DNA from 3 places in the Priestia sp. JV24 genome. Region 2 is predicted to be linked to each of the others. Evidence: predicted binding sites of a transcription regulator. Region 2 holds the regulator's gene; each other region holds the start of a gene.
The links. The regulator Rex, encoded in region 2, represses fermentation and respiration genes when NADH is low (regulators of the CRP and FNR family bind a similar motif). The targets are predictions, from matches to a motif close to TTGTGAAATATTTCACAA.
Positions count from the first base shown of each region.

Region 1: OK414_RS26800 (AtpZ/AtpI family protein) is a predicted target of Rex. The motif match lies at 2,525-2,542, and genes of this name have one in related genera.
Region 3: OK414_RS13800 (DUF1641 domain-containing protein) is a predicted target of Rex. The motif match lies at 2,126-2,143, and genes of this name have one in related genera.

Region 1 is NZ_JAPCIN010000024.1:223,243-228,535, reverse strand. It holds gene wecB (non-hydrolyzing UDP-N-acetylglucosamine 2-epimerase) at 1-198, shown strand, start outside; gene OK414_RS26805 (S8 family serine peptidase) at 266-2,458, shown strand; gene OK414_RS26800 (AtpZ/AtpI family protein) at 2,756-2,977, shown strand; gene OK414_RS26795 (ATP synthase subunit I) at 2,984-3,355, shown strand; gene atpB (F0F1 ATP synthase subunit A) at 3,374-4,084, shown strand; gene atpE (F0F1 ATP synthase subunit C) at 4,175-4,387, shown strand; gene OK414_RS26780 (F0F1 ATP synthase subunit B) at 4,490-5,008, shown strand; gene OK414_RS26775 (F0F1 ATP synthase subunit delta) at 5,005-5,293, shown strand, end outside.
Region 2 is NZ_JAPCIN010000005.1:2,950-8,242, forward strand. It holds gene OK414_RS01070 (ABC-F family ATP-binding cassette domain-containing protein) at 247-2,181, opposite strand; gene OK414_RS01075 (redox-sensing transcriptional repressor Rex) at 2,640-3,278, shown strand; gene tatA (twin-arginine translocase TatA/TatE family subunit) at 3,332-3,517, shown strand; gene tatC (twin-arginine translocase subunit TatC) at 3,533-4,288, shown strand; gene OK414_RS01090 (YdiK family protein) at 4,314-4,541, opposite strand; gene OK414_RS01095 (CPBP family intramembrane glutamic endopeptidase) at 4,538-5,266, opposite strand.
Region 3 is NZ_JAPCIN010000016.1:256,145-261,437, forward strand. It holds gene OK414_RS13790 (ammonium transporter) at 96-1,379, opposite strand; gene OK414_RS13795 (hypothetical protein) at 1,376-1,792, opposite strand; gene OK414_RS13800 (DUF1641 domain-containing protein) at 2,222-2,674, shown strand; gene OK414_RS13805 (NAD(P)/FAD-dependent oxidoreductase) at 2,708-3,886, shown strand; gene OK414_RS13810 (AEC family transporter) at 3,932-4,888, opposite strand; gene OK414_RS13815 (NAD-dependent malic enzyme) at 4,901-5,293, opposite strand, start outside.

The DNA of each region.
Region 1 (5,293 bases), on a different contig from region 2:
AAACTAGCAGGAACGGAAGAAGAAACAATTTATACGCTAGCAAAAGAGCTGTTAATAGATGAAGACGTATATAAGCAAATGTCACAAGCATCGAATCCTTATGGAGATGGCTTAGCTTCTAAACGTATTTGTGATGCTATTAGCTACTATTTCAACCGCCGTGAAAATAGACCGGAAGCTTTTAATCCGCTTTCGTAAGATTTCTAAACACCTTTCACATGAAAAGTGTCTCTTTGAGACACGATAGTGTGAGAGGTGTTTTTTTATGTGGATTAAATGGTTAATGATTAGCTTTATATTAGGGAGCGGGGGAGGGCAAATGTCGTTCAATCCGATATTTCCTTCTATAAAACAAGAAATGAATCATCAGGAAAAATCAATAATTGTCATGGTTGAAAAAGAAAAATTCGCGGAATTTAAAAATCAGCTACAAAAAAATTATCCTAATATAAAGATTAAGAGCGAATTTCACACGGTATTTACAGGACTTTCATTAAACGGCTCCATCTCGGATTTGGAAAAACTATCTCATAATCCTTCTATTATTGGTTCACATTCTATTAAAAACTACCAGGTTGCAGAAGAAAATAGCGTAACCTTCATTGGCTCAGAACAGGTAAGGGGCTTATTTGATACTTATAATCGGCGCTTAACAGGAAAAGGGATCAAAGTAGGCGTCATCGATACGGGTGTTGATTATTCTCATCCCGATTTAAAACAAACCTACAGGGGAGGGTATGATGTAATAGATAAAGATTATGAGCCGATGGAAACCACTCGGGAGCAAGGAGAGCCTACTCTGCATGGCACTCATGTAGCTGGTATTATTGCAGCAAATGGAAATATTAAAGGTGTAGCACCTCAAGCGGAGATCTACGCATACCGAGCTCTTGGACCTGGTGGAGCTGGAACGTCTGAAAGTGTTATTCTAGCTATCGAAAAAGCAATTCAAGATGATGTAGATATTATTAATTTATCATTAGGAAATGATGTGAATGGCCCTGATTTACCAACAAGCTTAGCGTTAGATCGAGCTGTTGAAAAAGGAATTGTAACGGTTACATCCAGCGGCAATTCAGGTCCAGGTTTATGGACTGTGGGCTCTCCAGGTACAGCGGGAAAAGCTATTTCGGTTGGCGCTTCTGTTTCCCCGACAACAGTTCAATTTCTAACAATTGGATTTAGCAAAGAAAAAATTATGATGGCGCCAGTAGAAGGGTCTCGTCCATGGACGTTTAATCAAACGCTGCGTGTAATAAATGAAGAATACTTCAAAGAGCAAAAGCATGCGTTGGGTAACGTCATTTTGCTAAAAGCAGAAGGAAATGTGGTTGAAAAAAAGATTAAACAAGCTGAACAGGCAGGAGCAAGAGCCGTTATTTTATATAGTCCGACTGAAAAAAGCATAATCGGTAAACTACAGGAGTCAGTAAATATTCCAGTGATATGGATAAGTAAAAAAAACGGTGATACCATTAGTCAATACATTCAGTCTCAACAGCCATACTTACGTACTGGCAAGCAAGTGGTGCAAGACTTGCTCACATCTTTCAGTTCAAGAGGACCTGTAACGACTACTTGGGGAATCAAGCCGGACGTCGTCGCACCTGGTTACTTCATTAATAGTACAGTTCCTGGGGGATACGAACGCATGCATGGAACAAGTATGGCTGCGCCCCATGTAGCTGGAGCGTGCGCTCTTATTTTACAAGCTCACCCGAACTGGTCTCCTGAACAAGTCAAAGCTTCATTGATGAACACAAGTAAAGTAATGCAGCAGCTAAATGGTCAAACGTATCGCGTATATGAACAAGGAGCTGGGAGAATTCAAATAGCAAAAGCTGTCACAGCAGACTCTTTATTTTATCCATCTTCTTTATCTTTCGGTATTTTTACGCGCTCATCAAAGAAAGTCTTATCATTTAAAATTGATAACCAGTCTGATAAAGCAAAAACGTATCGCTTAAACGTTCCGAGAAGGGATGAAGGAGTGAACTGGGATGTTCCATTACCCGTCACGGTGCAGCCCCATCAGACAAAAGAAATAGCTGTCACTTTATCGGTGCAGCCCCGTTTTAAAAATAAAGGTATATATGACGGATATTTGGAAATAAATGATTCACGTGAAACATTTTCGCTTCCTTATATGTACATGGTTAGCATTCCAGATTATCCTCGTATCATGGGATTGCAAGTAGCAGCGGAAAAAGAGAAAAATACTTATAGCTATGAACTGTTTTTGCCTGAAGGAGCAGATGAGTTAGGCGTTGCTCTTTTTGATAAGCAGTCTTTACAGTTTATATCATATTTAGATGTTGACGTTGATGTAGAAAGAGGCATGAGAAAACAGAAAATAACGATCGATGAATCGCTTGTGCCGGGGGCCTACCAAATATTTGCATTTGTGAAAAAGCATAGACAAGAGCAGGTTGTACACAGTACAATAACGATTGAATGAACCTCTTTAAATGTTTTCATTTGAAGAGGTTTTATGTGTGGCAGAAATGTGAACAATAAGAAGAGATTGTGAAGTTTTTAGCTTAAACACATTGACATTAAATATACGCTATTGTATGCTTACAGGGAATATAAATGATAAGGTTTTCAACCTGTGAAAACCGTTGATATTTCTGCGTATTTTATTAGCTGTTTTTACCTTTTTTAGCAATTTTTTTTGCCTTTCTATCATATATTGAGCTATAAAAACGATAGAGAATTCGGAAAAAAGAAAATTTTGCAAAAGGGGTATGAGCTTATGAAAGATCGCAACCGTCATCCTTTGCAAGCGATGGCATTAGTGTCAATCATTCTATCACAGTTAGCAGGTTCAGTCTTAATTGGCTTATTCTCTGGAAGATGGGCTGATCAATGGCTTGACACCGAACCACTATTTTTGATTTTAGGCCTTCTTTCAGGGCTAGCAGCAGGTGTTTTTATGATGCTGCGGACAGTCCACCATTTTTTTTCAGGAGATTAATAATTCATGCAGGATTTGCAGCACGTTTTTCCAAGACTTCGTTCATACATATTGTATTTGTTAGCATTATACGTTCTCGGCTGGGGATTTACAAGTTATAAGGCTGTTTTTGCAGGTTTAATTTTAGGAACCGCCCTGAGTTTGTATAATTTGTGGAACTTAGTAAGAAAGTTTGAGCAGTTTGGACAGGCGTTGGATGAGGGGAAAAAGCCCCGTTCAATTGGGACTGTTGTAAGATTTGCAACAGCTGCTCTCGCAGTTGTGATTACCATCTCTTATCCAAAAACCTTTCATATTATTAGTGTAGTTGTGGGATTAATGACGTATTACGTTGTCATTATCATAGATTTAGTTGTTCAAAATATGCGTAGAAGATAGAAAGAGAGGTGAACACAGTTGGGTCATGAATCACCAACTATAGAGTTTCTAGGCCTTACTTTTAGTCAAAGTAACTTGCTTATGGTTACCGTAGCTTCTGTTATTGTATTCTTAATTGCAGTTTTATGTACTCGTACTCTTGCTATGAAGCCAAGCGGTGCACAAAACTTTATTGAATGGGTCTTAGATTTTGTTAAAGGACTCGTTAATAGCAATATGGATTGGAAAACAGGTGGCCGCTTTTTGACGCTAGGTGTAACTTTACTTATGTACATTTTTGTGTCAAATATGTTGGGTCTTCCATTTGCCATCGTGATTGACCATAACTTATGGTGGAAATCGCCAACCGCTGATCCAGCAATTACGCTGACGTTAGCCGTTATGGTAGTTGTACTATCACATTATTATGGTATTAAAATGCGAGGTTTTTCTGCATACACGAAAGATTACTTCAAGCCAATGGCGTTTTTATTCCCGCTTAAGATTATCGAGGAGTTTGCCAATACGTTAACGCTTGGCCTTCGTCTTTACGGTAATATTTATGCTGGGGAAATTTTGTTAAGCTTGCTAGCTGGTTTAGCAACAACAGGCTTCCTAGGTACAATTGGAGCTGCTATTCCAATGCTTTTATGGCAAGGATTCAGTATTTTTGTAGGCGCAATTCAGGCCTTCATTTTCACAATGTTAACGATGGTTTATTTATCTCACAAAGTGAGTAGCGACCATTAATTTATAAAGCTTTGTTCAAGTAATACCCAATTTGGACAAAACAAAACTTAGTTAAACAAAATCATATATATTAAGGGAGGACTTTATAAAATGGGTTTAATAGCATCTGCAATTGCGATTGGTTTAGCGGCACTAGGTGCTGGTATTGGTAACGGTCTTATCGTTTCTAAGACGATTGAAGGCACAGCTCGCCAACCAGAAGCACGTGGTACATTAACTTCAATGATGTTCGTTGGGGTTGCCTTAGTTGAGGCGCTTCCAATTATCGCCGTAGTTATTGCATTCATGGTACAAGGTAAATAATAATGTGTTACATGTGGCGAAGATCATTCAAAAGAACCTTCGCCATTACTTTATGTCTTTAATAAGTAAATTATATATGTGGAGTCTCTGAAGGGAGTGAACATGGCCGTGTCGAACATGTTTGTGTTAGGAGCAGCAGGCATTAATGGTGGAGATATTCTTTTCCAATTAGTGATGTTCCTTATCCTACTTGCGTTACTTCAAAAATTCGCGTTTGGTCCTGTAATGGGAATCATGAAAAAACGTGAAGAGCATATTGCCGGTGAGATTGATGAAGCAGAAAAGCAAAATGAGGAAGCGAAGAAGCTTGTTGAAGAGCAGCGTGAAATCTTAAAGCAATCTCGTCAAGAAGTGCAAGTAATGATGGAAAACGCTAGAAAGTCTGCAGAAGATAAAAAAGAAGAAATCATTGCGGCAGCACGCGAAGAGTCTGAGCGTCTAAAAGCTGCAGCAAAACAAGAAATCGAACAGCAAAAAGATCAAGCAGTTGCTGCGTTACGTGAGCAAGTTGCTTCATTATCTGTTTTAATTGCGTCGAAAGTTATTGAAAAAGAACTTTCTGAACAAGATCAAGAGAAGTTAATTCATGAATATATCCAAGAAGTAGGGGATGTACGATGAGTCAACCAGCTGTAGCCAAACGCTATGCACTAGCTCTTTTTCAATTAGCAACAGAAAAACAGATGATCGATGAAATGCAAGACCAGCTACAAATCGTTGAAGAGGTGTTTGCTAAAACACCTGAATTAATGGATGTATTAACTCATCCAAAAATTACAATTGAGCGAAAAAAACAGTTTGTAAGTGAGGCATTTGCTGAACTTTCACCAACTGTTCAACATACGGTTCTTCTATTATTAGAGCGTCACCGCATTCAAATTGTTAGCGAAATGGTAAAAGAGTATC
Region 2 (5,293 bases):
TGAGATTTATTTCTCATTCGTCTTTTTTGTGGGTAAAAATAATTTATCAACAATATTCAATAAATTTAGAATTGCCTGTGGATAATTATGTGGAAAAGTCCGTGTACTCAGTACACGGACATGTTATCAACAAGTTTTAATTATGAAAATCAGACAGATATCCACTATTTATTCACATAGTGGATAAAGCTTGTTCTAAAGGGCACGAACAAGTAAATAGGGCGAATAAATACGAAAAAATACAGGCTATTCTTCTAGAAGCAGCTGTAATTCTTCCCACTCTTCCATTAATGTGGATAACTGTGAAGAAATTTTTTCATTTTCACCGTTCAATCTTGATACTTCTTCGTGGTTTTGATAAATTTCAGGATCACAAAGAAGTTCTTCATTCTCCGCTTGTGCGGCTTCTAATTTGTTTACTTCAGTTTCAATTTCTTCAATTCGGCGCGTTCGCTGCCTCATCAATTTCTTTTGTTCTTTATCTTGTTTATAGGACTGTTTATCTACTTTTACCGTACGTTCTTCGTTTGCTTTCATATTTTCTAATTCTTTGATTTCCTCTATTTCTGCTTTCTTTTCGACATAATAGTCATAATCTCCAAGAAATTCTTCTACCCCTTCAGGAGATAGCTCTGCTATTTTGTTTGCAATACGATTAATAAAATAACGGTCATGTGAAACAAATAATAGAGTCCCTGGGTAATCAATTAATGCATTCTCGAGTACTTGTTTGCTATCTAAATCAAGATGGTTAGTAGGTTCATCTAAAATTAAGAAATTAGCTTTTTGAAGCATAAGCTTCGAAAGAGCCAAACGTGCTTTTTCACCACCGCTAAGCGTCGAAACGATTTTCAGTACATCATCACCTGAAAACAGAAAATTTCCAAGCGCTGTACGAATTTCTTTTTCAGGTTTGGATGGGTAGTCATCCCAAAGCTCATTTAAAACGGTTTTATTAGAAGTTAAATTAGCTTGCTCTTGGTCGTAATAACCAACCATTACGTTTGAGCCAAAAGAAATGGTTCCAGTCTTGAAGCTTAGTTTATCCACAATACCTTTTAATAACGTAGATTTCCCAACTCCATTAGGGCCAACCAATGCAAGGCTTTCACCTTTTTTAATCCGAAGGTTTGCCTCTTGGACGACGTATTTGTGTTCATCATATCCGATAGACACGTTTTCGAGATTTAAGACTTCATTTCCGCTTTGACGCTCAATTTCAAACGAAAAACTAGCTGATTTTTCGCCTTCGTTAGGTCGATTTATTAACTCTATTCGATCGAGCTGTTTCCGTCTGCTTTGCGCACGTTTTGTAGTCGATGCGCGGGCGATATTTCGCTGAATAAAATCATTCAGTTTTGCGACTTCATCTTGCTGCTTTTCGTACTGACGCAACTCTTTTTCATATCGCTCTGCTTTTTGTACAAGGTATTTAGAGTAGTTGCCCGTGTACTTGACCGTTGTTTTTTTTGTGACTTCATACACTTGATTTACGACTTTATCAAGGAAGTAACGATCGTGTGAAACAATTAAAATAGCTCCTTCATACCCTTGCAGAAACTGTTCCAGCCATGCTAAAGTTTCAATATCTAAGTGGTTGGTAGGCTCATCCAGAATAAGCAAGTCTGGCTTTGTTAAAAGCAGTTTTGCAAGAGCCAAGCGCGTTTTTTGTCCACCGCTCAAGGAAGAAATAGGGGTGCTATAGTCAAAGTTTGAAAAACGGAAACCGTGAAGAATAGATCGTGTATCCGCTTCATATTGATAGCCGCCTAAATCTTTGAACGTTACTTGAAGCTGATCGTACTCTTTGGTTAGTTTTTCGTATTGAACTGAATCATTAAAAATGTCTGGATCGCCCATCTTCGTTTCAAGCGTACGTAATTCTTTTTCCATCTTCTTTAATGGAGCAAAGACCGTCATCATTTCTTCCCATATGGAGAGTGTTGACTCAAGAACTGTATCTTGTCCCATATAATCAATGGAAACACCTTTAGGTTTAATAATTTCTCCGCTGTCATAAGAAAGCTGCTCAGCAATAATTTTTAATAAAGTTGATTTACCAGCACCGTTTCGTCCCACTAGGGCAATGCGGTCTTTTGATTGTACTTCTAACTTTATATTCGATAAAATGGGTTCTGCCCCATAGTATTTTGTAATACCGTTCAATTGTAGAATAATCATTTTTTCACCTCTAGTAGTATATCCATAGTGTATTTTAACATATTTTCAACTACAAGTTCTTCCTACAAGCGTTTGTAATTTGTAGAGGGACAAGGACAAATGATGAAGCGAATGTTTTGATTCATGAAATAAAATGATTTTACCTGCACATTTTATACAGGATACTATGTTAAAATAAGAGATAAGTGCATCTCTGAACTTATATATGATGGATGTAGAAAACCCGTCATGACTAACAAACGGATCCTTTGAAGGGCTAATTGCTTCGTTCTAACTACCGACTTTAAGTAGTGCTGGATAGCCAAAAGGAGTCGGGGTATGAAGCGGAGTATATATAAAACAAGAGAAAAGAGAGAGAATTGGAAGCGCTACCTCGGAGCGGTTGAGGCTTTGTGAAAGGTAATGCAATATGACTTGAAAATGTTAGTAATGACATACATGAACTGAGGGGGTACAACGTGAACACTGAACAATTAAAAATACCACAAGCAACGGCTAAACGATTGCCGCTTTATTATCGTTTTTTAAAAAACTTGCATGCTTCTGGTAAACAGCGTGTTTCGTCAGCGGAGTTAAGTGAGGCAGTGAAAGTTGATTCTGCTACTATTCGTCGGGATTTTTCTTACTTTGGAGCATTAGGGAAAAAGGGATACGGCTACAATGTAAATTATTTACTTACATTTTTCCGTAAAACGTTAGACCAAGATGAAGTAACGAAAGTAGCACTGATTGGCGTAGGGAATCTGGGAACGGCCTTTTTAAATTATAATTTTATTAAAAATAATAACACCAAAATTGAGTGCGCTTTTGATGTGATAGAAGATAAAGTCGGTACAAAAGTAGGCGACGTGCCGGTTTATCACCTTGACCAATTGGAAGATTATATGAGTGATGATATCTCAGTGGCGATTTTAACCGTTCCTGCCACTGTGGCTCAGCAAATTACCGATCGTTTAGTGAATTGCGGAATTAAAGGGATTTTAAACTTCACTCCTGCACGCTTAAACGTACCGGATGAGATTCGACTGCATCATATTGATCTGGCTGTAGAATTACAGTCGCTTGTCTACTTTTTGAAAAATTATCCTGTTGAATAAGATGGACTGTGTTACGATTTCCTTAAGTCTAAATTAATAAGGAGAGTGGGAATATGGGGATTGGAGCAGGTAGTTGGATTATTATTGCGATTGTAGCACTGCTTATTTTTGGACCGAAACGGTTACCGGAGCTAGGAAGATCAGTCGGGCAAACGCTTAGAGAGTTTAAGCATGCCGCTAGCGGTGCATCAGAAGATCGTGAAAAAGATAAACAGCGTCAAGTAGATGACAAAGAGTAAAAGGGTGATCATAGTATGACCGAACAAGAAATGTCAATATATGATCATATAGGAGAGCTGCGAAAACGCATTTTAATTGTTTTATTTTTCTTTGTCATTGCCACAATTGGCGGCTTTTTTATAGCGGATAAGGTTATTGTCTATTTACAGCATGCTGATGAGGCAAAAAATTTAACGATGAATGCATTTAGGCTAACAGATCCAGTTAAGATTTATATGCAGTTTGCTGTTATTATCGGCTGTGTACTTGCAGCTCCTGTTGCACTGTATCAACTTTGGGCATTTGTTAGTCCTGGTTTATATGAAAAAGAGCGTAAGGTAACGCTTGGATATATTCCTGTTTCCATTTTTCTCTTTATCGGCGGTGTCTCTTTTTCTTATTTTGTGTTGTTTCCATTTGTCGTCGATTTTATGACGCGGGTTTCCGATGAGCTGAATGTAAACCAAGTGATTGGCATTAATGAATACTTTTCTTTTTTAATGCAGCTCACACTGCCTTTTGGCCTGTTGTTTCAGCTTCCTGTCGTCGTCATGTTTTTGACGCGATTAGGAATTATAACGCCTATGTTTTTATCTCAAATTCGAAAGTATGCCTATTTCGTACTGCTAGTTATTGCCGCACTGATTACACCACCGGAATTGCTCTCGCACATGATGGTGACAGTGCCGCTCTTAATTTTGTATGAAATCAGCATCATTATTTCCCGCATTTCGTATCGCAAAGTGTTAAAGGCAAGGGCAGAGCAAGAAAGAGAAGATGTTAGTATGTAAAAAAACCACTGAAACAGTGGTTTTTTTATTTAGATGAATCATCTTGATTTTTATATTGCTGCTGCAACTTTTTAATTTTATAGTGCAAGATAAAAATGCGAACCGCAAATCTGAAATCGAATGCGGCTACGAGTGCAAATAAGATCGTAGGGAAGTTCCACACGGTTTCCTGAGCATTTTGAATAGCCAGGTAGGTGAATAAAATCCCCATAATAATATAAATAAACCCTCGTGTTAAAGGGATATTCTTCATAAAAACATGCCTCCAAAAATAAACTGCATTTGTTCTGCTTGCTTTTGCATTTCTATAATTTTATCTGCAAAAATAGTTTGAGATAAAATAACGATTGTATTCATCAACACGTGAGCAATAATGGGTACAATAATTAGTTTTGTTCTTGCATAAAGGAATGCAAATACAAATCCCATGGCTGTATACACGAGCAAATGTTTAAAATCCCAGTGTACGGCAGCGAAAATAAGGGAACTAATAAATGCAGAGATAAAAAAATTATATCGTTTGTGAAGAGAACCGAAAATAATCTTTCGAAAAATAATCTCTTCTAGAATTGGTCCAATAACAGACGTAACGACAATAAGGAACGGCGTTGCTTTAACAAGATTAACAATGTTTTGTGTATTTTCAGATACTTGGGTAATGCCAAGAGCGTGCTCAATCATCCCTGCTACAGCTTGACCAGCCATAGCCAGGAACACCCCAAGGACTGACCAGACCACAGTTACCGTTGTTCCCGCATGTTCTATACGCATGGACATGTCACGGCGCAGCAGCAGTAAGACAATAAGTAAACCAAGGATAAAGCTAATGATGGTCCAATAAGTCAAAAGCATGACAGTCGCTGTTCGAACTGGATATTGATCAAATATTCCTGTTAATTTTAACAGCGGTATACCAACAACTCCTGAAAACTGCATAAGGATGTAGGTGAGGATAACATACCAATAACGTTTTTCCAATCTTCTATACTCCTTTAAAAGGTTTTT
Region 3 (5,293 bases), on a different contig from region 2:
AATATTCTGACTTTTCAATCATTTAAACCAAGTATTTTAAATCTATTTTTTTCACATAAAAAGGCCGCCCTTTTGTTATAAAGCGCGGCCTTTTATTACGAATCTGAGGCTTTTTCTTTTACTTCCGCATAGTAATTTTCATATTCAATAAATTCAGGAGCTTGATGAGCTGCCATGATACCGTGGTAGCTGATATCTAAGCCCACTTCTTCTTCTTCTTCCGTAGATCGAAGCGGAACCACCAAGGAAATAACCTTTAACCCTATCCACGTCGTAACAAATCCCCAAGCGCATAGAGCGATTAATCCAAGAAGTTGAACTCCAAGTAACGTCCAGCCTCCTCCTGTAAACACACCGCCGTCTGTAGAAAACAAACCTACAGCCAACGTGCCCCATATTCCCGAAGCAGCGTGTACAGGAAAAGCTCCTACAGGATCGTCGATTTGACGTGCTTCGAGCCAGTTTGTAGCTGCCATCATTAATAAGCCAGATACAGCTCCAATAAAAATAGCAGATGGTGTGTTAACAAAAGCGCACCCGGCCGTAATGCCAACCAGTCCAGCAAGCGATCCATTTATTACAGAAGGTGCATCTGAACGGTTGTAGCGAAATAAAGTATAAAATAAAGTAGCTGCTCCGCCTGCTGCTGCTGATAACATTGTGACAATAGCAATGTGACCAATTCTAACGTCAGTGGCACTTAGCGTACTTCCTGCGTTAAACCCGAACCATCCAAACCATAATAAAAAAGCACCCACTGATGCAAGCGGCAAATTGCTGGGAAGAGAAACAGAACTAATTCCATTTTTCGTGAACTTCCCTTTTCTCGGTCCAATCATTATTGCAGCTGCTAAAGCTGAAAAACCACCAAGAGCATGGATAACCGCCGAACCGGCAAAATCAAGCATCCCTAACTTACTAATCCATCCGCCTCCCCAGATCCAGTGGCCGGCTATAGGATAGATAAATGTAGTCATCAAAATCGCATATAAAAGGTATGCACGGAAATTAATTCGTTCTGCCACTGCTCCAGAAACGATAGAAATGACCGCAATAACAAATGCACATTGAAACAACCAAAACGTTTCAAGCCCAATTGGAATGTCAAGGTGCGATAAATTACCTGATAGCGCAAAACCGCTTTTACCGACAACTCCGCCTAAATCATCTCCGTACATTAATCCAAAACCAATTAAATAGAAACAAAGCGTTCCTATTGTAATATCAGCGAATACTTTCATAATAATATTCACACTATTTTTGTAGCGGACAAAACCTGCCTCTAGCAAGGCAAAGCCGCCTTCCATTAACAAAATCATCGCCGCTGTTAACACGACCCACGTTGTATTTATCCCTAAACTTAGTTCATTAACACTCATATCCCAACGCCTCCACTGCTTTTTAATCGTTTTATTTCTTGTACAATAGCAGGCGAAAGTGTAATTTCACTTGTTTCTTCATTTTCCGCTTTTATTAATTCAAGAACTTCATGAAGTTCTCGCATTTGTGCTTTAAGGTGATCAATTTTTTTAAAGCGTTCCTTTACGTATACCATATACTCGACCGCTTGATGCTGACTTAAAGGACGCCCGGTAAAAAATTTACGAAACGGCGATAGTGATTGATACCAAGCTTCTTCAGCACGTTTCTTCTCTTCGTATTTACTAATTTTCGTTTTTATATCTTCTATTTCTTGTGCTTTAGCTTCTTTTAACTTCATTATAAATTCAATTAATTTTAATTGAGGCAATGTAATGACCACATTATGATAAAGTTCATCCACTATAACCATGTTATATCTCCTTACATAAGATGTTATATTCTGATTATATGTAGAACACTATAGTAAGTCAATGTAATTTTTTGAAAACTCTTTAAATAGTAAATGCGCCCTATCTTTTTAATACTTATAGAATATTAAGTCCGTATGTGTTGAAATATGACGTTATTTGTTTTATCGTAGGAAGAGGAATCATGTTAGTTCCCTATTTTAATTTTATTTACCTAGGCAATTATTCACTTTATTTCTTATAAACTTTTATTAAACATAGGGTTACGAGGTTCTTCACTTATTTTTTCAACGAAATGAGTTGATTTTATCTCGTATTAAAATTAAAATAGAATTATGTGCAAGATTTCACAACTTCACAATGTAGTTTGAAAGTCTAGCAGATAACTAGGAACTACATATGCAACAGTATCCAGCAAAGGAGGACTTTTCATGTCTCAATCAACTATTCAAAAATCAGCTGCAGAGGAAAATGCTGCTGTACAAACAGAAGCGGCAGTTAACAAAGGTCAAGCGGATGTGTTAGATCAATTGTTAAAGCCTGAAGTACAAGAAGCTCTTACTGTTCTTGTAGATAATTTACCAAAATTATCTGAAATGGTAACGGTGCTTACAAAAACTTACGACGTTGCGCAATCATTATTAACTGACGACGTATTAAAAGAAGATCTACTTGGTGGAGTAAAAGAATTTATCGAGCCGGTAGAAGGAACAGTAAAAGGTCTTGCAGCTACTGCAATCGAAGCAAACGATCGTGCAGAAGCAAATGCTTCTAATTCAATCGGTTTATTCGGTTTATTACGCATGCTTAAAGATCCACAAGCTCAAAAACTATTCCGCTTTGCACAAGCGTATTTAGACATTACAAACGAAAAACAAAAATAATTTTCATTAAAAAGTGTGGACGGAGGATCGACTATGTCAAAACATATTTTAATTTTAGGCGGCGGTTACGGTGGTTTATTAACTGCAATGACAGCTCGCCAACACCTAAGTGCGGATGAAGCAAAAATTACAGTAGTGAACCGTTTTGCTACTCACCAAATCATTACAGAATTACACCGTCTAGCTGTAGGCGGCGTTTCTGAACAAGCGGTAGCTTTACCACTTGATAAATTACTTAAAAACTACAACGTTGATTTAAAAATTGCAACGGTAAAAGAAATCTCACCAGATCAACGTGAAGTATCTCTTGAAGATGGTACAAAATTAAGCTACGACTACCTTGTTACAGCTTTAGGTAGTGAAACTGCTTACTTCGGTATCCCTGGTTTAGAAGAGCACAGCTTCGTTCTTAAATCAGTAAATGATGCAAACCGTTTACGTGCACACGTAGAAGCTTGTATCGCTGAATACAGCAAAACAAAAAATAAAGCTGACGGTACAATCGTAGTTGGCGGCGGCGGATTAACAGGTATCGAACTTGTTGGTGAATACGCTGACTTAATGCCAAGCCTATGTCTAAAACACGGTGTTGATCCAAAAGAAATTTCTCTATACTGTGTAGAAGCAGCTCCTACAGTTCTTCCAGGCTTCCCTGCTGAATTAGTAGAGCGCGCTCAATCAAGCTTAACAAAACGTGGCGTTACATTTGTTACTGGTACACCTGTAACAAAAATGGATGCTACAACTGTTGAACTTAAAGACGGCAGCAAAATTGAAACAAAAACAATGGTATGGACTGGCGGAGTTCAAGGTAATTCTGTAGTTGCTAACTCAGGTATCGAAGTAAACCGCGGTCGTGCACTTGTAAATGAATTCTTACAATCTACATCTCATAAAGATGTATTCCTTGCTGGTGACTCAGCGGTTGTAATGGGTCCAGAAGGTCGCCCTTACCCACCTACTGCTCAATTAGCTTGGCAAATGGGTGAAGTTGTAGGCGTGAACTTAGCAGTAGCTATTCGCGGCGGAGCAATGGAATCATTCGTTCCTGTCTTCTCTGGTACACTAGGAAGTCTTGGACGCAAAGATGCAATTGGTACAATCGGCGGAAACAAAACGCAATTAAAAGGTTTACCAGCATCACTTATGAAAGAAGCAAGTAACGTTCGTTACTTATCTCATATCAAAGGATTATTTGCATTAGCTTATTAATCCGTCTTAAAACGAAAGAGGAATTCTCCTCTTTCGTTTTTTTATTTACATAAGCCAAGAAATAAGAAGCGGCAGCGTAATCAACGATAAAATAGCACTAATGACAAAAGCAGATGCGGTTTCGTTTTCCAAGCTTTCAAACCGCAAAGCAATCATCGCAGCTACAGCAGACCCAGGAAAAGCTACCAGCAAAATAGCTTTTGTCACTTCATCTGAAGATAATCCTATCCATACTGCAATTCCGAGCATAACGATGGGTTGAACCGCTACTTTTAAGACGGCGATCCCAAGCGCACCTTTACTGAAGTTAATTTTTCCAATTCCAATCGTTACTCCTACCGCAAACAAAGCTGCTCCCGATGTGATACTTCCGATTTGATCAAGCATATCCTGTAAAAGTTTAGGTGACTGAAAGCCGCAAAGCGTTAAAATCACTCCAATTAACGGTACACATGCCAAAGGCTCAGATAAACCATGCAAAATGGAATGAACCGTTACTTTGAATAAACTTGTTTTCTCTTCCCCTTCTTTTCGCCCCCGTTGTCCAACGGTTCCTAAAATCGTTGCCAGCGGGTCTAAAATCGCGTTTACTACGATTCCTGTTATGGCAATTGGAATCGCTACGGCGCCTGCACCGAACAATCCTCCGAGTACTGGAATGCCCATAAAAGCAAACGTTGGCTGAGCTGAGTTTAGGGCAAACATAGAAGAAGAAGTTAACGTATGCTTCCCTGCATACTTCACGACGAGCAATATAATGATGTAAAACCCGACGATTCCTAAAATCAGCGCTACTAAAAACGGCCATTCGTCTATGAGTGTTTTTCTTGGAGTTGTCGTTACACCTACAAATAAGTGTGCAGGAAGCGCAAACTTCGTTACTAATGTGTTGAGCCCCTTAGACGTTTGCTTATCAAATTTTTTAAAGTGCCCTGCTAAATAACCAAGCAAAATGACAAAAAAGATAGGCGCGAGAATGAGAAAAATTTGACCTATGCTCATTTATCATTCACCTCATTCATTTCTTGCCTTAACCGGTTTATAAACAGGCTGCCATGCCGCTGCTTCTACAAGTTCAGTTACATTTTGCTTGGTAACAGTTGCTACGTTATCTTTTACAGCAGCATCAGCAACTGCTACAGCAACCGCCTTTGATACTTTTTGAAGATCTTTAATGTTGGGAAGAAGCGTATCTCCTTTTGTGTCTGTTTCTGCTATACGCGCTACTGCATTGGCTGCTTCTGCAAACATAGATTCAGTAAACTTTTGAGCGCGAACCACAATTGCACCTAAACCAAGACCCGGAAACACAAAAGCATTATTAGCCTGTCCGATTTCATAAGTGTGCCCGTTATATTCAACGGGTTCAAATGGACTTCCCGTTGCAATAAGGGCTTTTCCTTCCGT